DNA from 3 places in the Edwardsiella sp. EA181011 genome. Region 2 is predicted to be linked to each of the others. Evidence: predicted binding sites of a transcription regulator. Region 2 holds the regulator's gene; each other region holds the start of a gene.

Region 1 (2,271 bases), 790 kb from region 2:
GTACAGATGTTTTCAATGGCCTGCTGCAGGCGCTCTGTAGGTGTGATATCAGGGTGATAGAGGAAGGTCAGGTTGGGGACGACCTGAGCCAGCTCTGCGTCCGCGCGTAAAAATAGGCGTGTCAGGATGTTATCTGACGGCCCCAGGTTTGCGTGCATAAAGGCATCGGGAAAAGTGCGATCCAGATAACGCCAAAAGCGTTTTATGCGGATATATAATTCGTTCTCTGTTAAAATTCCAACATATGGAAGCAATAGTTGATCTAAATGCCCCAAAAATACCGGCATGGATGTGACGGATGGGACATGGTGATACAGGATGGTCAGCATGGAGAGGGCATCGTCAAAGCCCTGCGCCGGCTCCAGCTCCAGCCACTCAGAGCCGTTGGCCAAGAAGCGGGCGTAGTCCGGTAGCACGTAGCGGGGCTTATAGGGCGCATGGCCTTCAAACATATCGCAGATGACGCCGTCGTCCAGCGCCTGGCGAGCCGCTTCCGGTAGGGCGGGGTAAGGCAGATCGTTTTCTGCCTCCAGTGCAAGAAAGTGGCGTTTTTGCAGGGCGGAGAGATGGGGATCGCAGGCGATAGCCATACAGCGCTGGTGCAGTGCATTGGCAGAGGTTTCAGGCATGATCGTTGTCCTGGGCGATGAGAGCGATGATCAGGATGAGCGCAGGGCTGTGTCCTGTAACGGTATGGTATCCCGGCGTCGCGCCTGCGGGGTTCACCGGCGGACAGCGGAGATTGGCCAGTGTAATGCCGTGGCCTGCGCGCGTTTGCGCGTTAGCATCGATTTTGGCGATAGTTATGATTTATATGTGATGTCAATCACATAATGCGATCCTATGTTACATTCAGATTTTCATCTAATGTGACAGTGAACACAAATATGACGGAGGTTTTGTGTTCAAATAATCATACCAGAAGGGCTGTGTGCGGTGAGATGGATCTCAATGACATACCGGCGTGGCCGGATGTCTCTTCAGGGAACCAAGTCCGCTCGCCAACGTGTGGGATCGCTTTACGGCGCAGGCCGTTAAAACCTTCGTCCCGTTTTTTTTGATTGAACCGGCATGGGCCGCGTTCAGCCAGTTGGAGAGTATTATGACCGAGTTACAAACTGCCGCTCAGCGCGCACTGCGCCTGATGGATCTGACGACCCTGAATGACAACGATACCGACGAGAAAGTGATCGCCCTGTGTCATCAGGCAAAAAGCCCGGCGGGTGACACCGCTGCGGTGTGTATTTATCCCCGTTTTATCCCCATCGCCCGTAAAACCCTGCGTGAACAGGGTACGCCGGACGTACGCATTGCGACGGTGACCAACTTCCCGCACGGTAACGATGATATCGAGATCGCGCTGGTGGAAACCCGTGCGGCGATCGCCTACGGCGCGGATGAAGTGGATGTAGTCTTCCCGTACCGTGCCCTGATGGCGGGCAACGAGCAGGTGGGCTTCGATCTGGTGAAAGCCTGTAAAGAGGCCTGCGTCGCCGCCAATGTACTGCTGAAGGTGATTATTGAAACCGGTGAGCTGAAAGACGCTGCGCTGATCCGTAAGGCGTCTGAAATTTCAATTAAGGCCGGGGCTGATTTTATTAAGACCTCGACCGGTAAGGTGCCGGTTAACGCCACGCTGGAGAGCGCTGAAATCATGATGAGCGTGATCCGCGATATGGGCGTGGCGAAGCGCGTGGGCTTCAAGCCGGCCGGCGGCGTGCGTACGGCGGAGGATGCGGCGCAGTATCTGGCGCTGGCCGATCGTCTGCTGGGTGAAGGATGGGCGGATAGCCGTCACTTCCGCTTCGGCGCCTCCAGCCTGTTGGCTAGCCTGCTGCAGACCTTAGGCTATGACGCCAAGGGCACCGGCAGCAGCTACTGATGCGGGAACAGGCCGCCGCTGGGCGGCCTGACTGACGTCAAGGGCATTTACCTCTCACGGATCGCGCAGACGATCCTGGCCTAACAATCAGTTTAACAGGGGGTTACCTTGTTTCTGGCTCAAGAAATTATCCGCAAAAAGCGCGACGGTCATGCGCTGAGTGAAGAAGAGATTCGCTTTTTTATCAACGGGATACGGGATAACACAATCTCCGAGGGGCAGATCGCCGCGCTGGCGATGACGATCTTTTTCCATGACATGTCCATGCCGGAGCGCGTGGCGCTGACCATGGCGATGCGGGACTCCGGTACCGTGTTGGACTGGAAATCCCTGAATCTGAACGGGCCGATTGTCGATAAACATTCGACCGGCGGCGTGGGAGACGTTAC
Region 2 (2,271 bases):
GCTGTTGATCATTCAGGCGCGCGACGATCCCTTTATGACGTCGGCGGTGATCCCGCCGCCGGGATCGCTGCCGTCCAATATCGAATACCAGCTGACGGCGTTTGGCGGCCACGTCGGCTTTATCGGCGGTACGCTGCGACATCCTCTTCCGTGGCTGGAGCAGCGCATTCCCGCCTGGTTAGCCCCCTATTTGGAGTAAAACGCGTGATCATTCCCTGGCAACTGATAGCCCCAGAGACGCTGGATAGCCTGATCGAGGCCTTCGTCCTGCGTGAGGGGACCGACTATGGCGAACAGGAGAGGTGCCTGGCGCAGAAGGTGGAAGATGTGCGGCGCCAGCTGAAGTGCGGTGAGGCGGTCGTGGTATGGTCCGAGCTGCATGAAAGCGTCAATATTATGCCGCGCAGCCAGTTTAAGGGCGCGGATTAGCGCACGTTGGCGTATTTTCCCCGCGGCGCCCGGCGCCGCACTGTGCAAATAAAAGGCAAAAGCGCCGCGAACGGAGAAAAAACGGCGGCGAACAGTGAGCTATTCCATGCTGAAGCGAGACAGTGCGAGACAGTAAGGCCAAGCTATGTTACAAACTAAGCCGACATGCACCTTTAATGGAATGAAGCGGGTATAGATCAAGATCGCCGGGGATCATCTCCCTTAGGCTATGGAAACTATATTCGACAAGTGCAGTGCTATAGCAGGTTACTAGGCAGTTTCCCGGCCCCGTCCGGCGGGGGTGCGTTTGGCGCACCGGGGATGCGATAACAACAGAGGATAATAGCGAATGGTTCTCGGCAAACCGCAAACAGATCCAACTCTCGAATGGTTCCTGTCCCATTGCCATATTCATAAATATCCGTCCAAAAGTACCTTGATTCACCAGGGTGAAAAAGCGGAGACGCTTTATTACATCGTAAAGGGATCTGTAGCGGTACTGATTAAGGATGAAGAGGGTAAGGAGATGATCCTCTCCTACCTGAACCAGGGCGACTTCATTGGCGAGCTGGGGCTGTTTGAGGAAGGGCAGGAGCGCAGTGCCTGGGTGCGGGCGAAGACCGCCTGTGAGGTGGCTGAAATTTCCTACAAGAAATTCCGTCAGCTGATCCAGGTTAACCCGGATATTCTGATGCGTCTGTCTGCCCAGATGGCGCGTCGTCTGCAGGTCACGTCAGAGAAAGTCGGTAACCTGGCCTTCCTGGATGTGACTGGCCGTATTGCCCAGACGTTGCTGAATCTGGCCAAGCAGCCGGATGCGATGACGCACCCAGACGGCATGCAGATTAAGATCACCCGTCAGGAGATCGGCCAGATCGTGGGCTGCTCCCGTGAAACGGTAGGACGTATTCTGAAGATGCTGGAGGATCAGAACCTGATCTCGGCACACGGTAAAACCATCGTCGTCTACGGGACGCGTTGATTTTGCGCCCGCGCCGCATGGGCGGCGCGGAATCTTCAACCCATCCCCAGGATGGTGCTCATGTGGCGGCGGTTTATCTACCACCCTGAAGTGAACTATGCACTGCGCCAGACGCTGGTTTTGTGTCTGCCGGTGCTGTTCGGGCTGATGGTAGGCCAGCTGCAGCAGGGGCTGCTGTTTTCTCTAGTCCCAGTCTGCTGCAATATCGCCGGTCTTGACACCCCCCATAAACGCTTCTTTAAACGCCTCGCGGTGGGCGGCACCCTGTTTGCGCTCGGCAGCCTGTTACTGCAGATGGCCCTGCTGTGGTCGGTGCCGCTGCCGCTAGCCATGCTGCTTTTGGCGCTGCTGTTTGGCGTCAACGGCGAGATCAGTCCGCTGCACGCCCGTTTACTGCCGGCAACGCTGGTTGCGGCCATCTTCACCCTCAGCATGGTGGGGATGGTGCCCGTCTGGCAGGGGCCGCTGCTGTATTTGGTCGGCACGATTTGGTATGGCGCCTTCACCTGGTTTTGGTTTGTCCTGTGGAAAGGGCAGCCGATCCGCGAAACTCTGAATCAGCTGTACCTGGAGCTGGCGGACTACATCGAGGCCAAGTATAGCCTGCTCACGCAGCACAGTGACCCGCAGACGGCGCTGCCGCCGCTGCTGAACCGCCAGCAAAAGGTGATGGACCTTATCAGCGTTATCTACCAGCAGATGCACATGCTGTCCCTGGTCCATAACCCGGAGTATAAGCGGTTGGTGCGCTACTTTCAGGTGGCGCTGGATTTACAGGAGCATATTACCGTCAGCCTCTCCCAGCCGGAGGAGGTACAAACGCTGGTGGCGCGGAGCCAGGCGGAGGCGATCATCCGCCG
Region 3 (2,271 bases), 510 kb from region 2:
GCCGACTAGGAACGCCACGCTGATGATGGCCGCGATGCTCATCGGATCGCTCATGTCGCGGCCGAACAGCGTGAACAGAAAGACGATCTTGATGATGCCGCCGATAACCGAGCCGTCCTTATGGGTGTTGGCACCCAGCGGGATCACCGTCTCGGCGATATCCGCCGGTACGCCCATCTTCTTGCTGGCCACCAGGTTGACCGGAATGCAGGCGGCGCTGGAAGCGGTGGCGATGGCGGTGATGGCCGGTGTAAATACGTTGCCCCAGAACAGGCGAACGGCGGGGCGCCCTCCGGCGATAAAGGCGTACAGCGTATTGGCGCCGAAGAAGTAGATCACCGTCAGCACCACGTACAGCAAGAAGGCATTCAGATAGCCGTGGATGATTTGCGGCCCCAGCGCGCCGACCGTGGCGGCGAAGTAGCAGCCCAGCCCCAGCGGCGCTGCGTACATAATGATCTTGACCATTCTCAGGATCACCGTGGTGCCGGCGCTGAGAAACTGGGCGACGGGACGGCCCTGCTCGCCGCTGAAGGCCGTAGCCAGGCCGAACAGGATAGAGAAGACGATGAGCGGTAGCAGATTGGACTTAGTAAACAGCTGTAGAAAATCGGGTACGGTGAAGGTGGAGACGATCACCTCGCCCAGCCCCTTGCTCTGTTCCTGCGGCGCCGGAGGCAGGTGGGCGATCAGCGACTGAGTATCCACGTTGTGGAACGGGTTAAACAGATGGGTGGCGACAAAGCCGATCAGCGCGGCGAACAGGGCGGTGGCGATGAAAACCGAGAAGACCGTTCCCATTATTTTGCCCAGGCGCGACATCTGCCGCATGTCGGCGATAGAGGAGGCGATGCTGAGGAATACCAGCGGAACGATCACCACGAACATCAGGTTTAGGAACAGTTCGCCGATGGGTTGAACCAGGGTCGCCCGTTCGCCAAACAGGACGCCGGCCAGCCCGCCGAGGATAATGCCCAGCAGCAGGCAGAGGGTAAACGTATAGTGTCGGAGTATATGCATTGTGTGGGAATCTCAGTCGAGCCTTTTCTTGCTACCGCGCGGCGGCGGAGGGTGTGTTGATCCTGACGGATTATGCTCATTATCAGCCCTTGTCGCCGCCGGCGCCAAATTTGTGTGGCGCTCGCCGCGCCGCACGCGACGCCGACGGGTTTTTTGGCGCAGGGGGATAGACGGCAAAACGGCAATATTGTTAACTAGCTCACATTATACAGCTATTACGCAAGGAGTTACTTTATGCCGGGAACCGAGCGCGCAAACCGTGTCGCCACGGTATTGCAGTGGATACTGAATATCGGCCTGATGGCGCTGGCGGCGATTCTGGTGATCTTTCTGGCGAAGGAGACGTTCACGCTGGCCGGGGTGCTGTTTGACGCCAACCAGAACGCGTCGACCTATATGCTGGTGGAAGGGATCGTGATCTATTTTCTGTACTTCGAGTTTATTGCATTGATTGTTAAATATTTTCAATCAGGCTATCACTTTCCGCTGCGCTATTTTATCTACATCGGCATCACGGCGATCATCCGATTGATCATCGTCGATCACGAGAGCCCCAACGATACGCTGATCTATTCGTTCGCCATTTTGGTGCTGGTGATCGCGCTGTATCTAGCTAACACCGATCGTCTGAAGCGCGAATAGACGCCGTAGGATAGGGGTATAAAAAGGGCGGCCCGCAGGCCGCCAGTTACGCACACAGGTTACTGCTTTTTTAAGGGTAACGCATAAACTAGCCTTTCACGCCGCCGGCGGTCAGACCGCCCACCAGCCAACGCTGCGCCAGCAGGAAGACGGCGGTTATCGGCATCGCCGACAGCACCGCCGCCGCGGCAAAATCCCCCCACAGGTAGTTTTGCGGATTGAGATACTGCTGCATGCCGACCGCCAGCGTATAGGTATTGACGTCGCGCAGCAGCAGCGAGGCGACCGGCACCTCGGTGATGGCGGCGATAAAGGAGAGGATGAACACCACCGCCAGTATCGGTACGGAAAGCGGCAGCAGCACCAGACGGAACGCCTGCCACGGCGTGGCGCCATCCAGCGCCGCCGCCTCCTCCTGCGAGCCGTCGATGGTTTCAAAGTAGCCCTTGATGGTCCAGACGTGCAGGGCGATGCCGCCCATATAGGCAAAGATGACGCCCCCCAGGGTATTTAGGCCGAGGAACGGCACGTACTGGCCGATCCGATCGAACAGGGCATACAGCGCGACCAGCGACAGTACCGCCGGGAACATCTGGAAAATCAGCATCC

The links. Region 2 encodes CRP, which controls carbon source genes, mostly activating them, when cyclic AMP is high. Its sites were predicted from a motif close to ATGTGANNNNNNTCACAT; they were not measured.
Region 1: the regulator CRP is predicted to act here: its motif matches at 815-832, upstream of deoC (deoxyribose-phosphate aldolase).
Region 3: the regulator CRP is predicted to act here: its motif matches at 1,208-1,225, upstream of psiE (phosphate-starvation-inducible protein PsiE).

Annotation. Positions count from the first base shown of each region.
Region 1 is NZ_CP011364.1:101,348-103,618, reverse strand. Features, by position in the region: gene QY76_RS00480 (YjjI family glycine radical enzyme) at 1-629, opposite strand, end outside; gene deoC (deoxyribose-phosphate aldolase) at 1,103-1,882, shown strand; gene deoA (thymidine phosphorylase) at 1,991-2,271, shown strand, end outside.
Region 2 is NZ_CP011364.1:892,018-894,288, forward strand. Features, by position in the region: gene QY76_RS03970 (hydrolase) at 1-199, shown strand, start outside; gene QY76_RS03975 (YheU family protein) at 205-429, shown strand; gene crp (cAMP-activated global transcriptional regulator CRP) at 779-1,411, shown strand; gene QY76_RS03985 (YccS/YhfK family putative transporter) at 1,472-2,271, shown strand, end outside.
Region 3 is NZ_CP011364.1:383,058-385,328, reverse strand. Features, by position in the region: gene QY76_RS01790 (dicarboxylate/amino acid:cation symporter) at 1-1,020, opposite strand, end outside; gene psiE (phosphate-starvation-inducible protein PsiE) at 1,255-1,662, shown strand; gene malG (maltose ABC transporter permease MalG) at 1,751-2,271, opposite strand, start outside.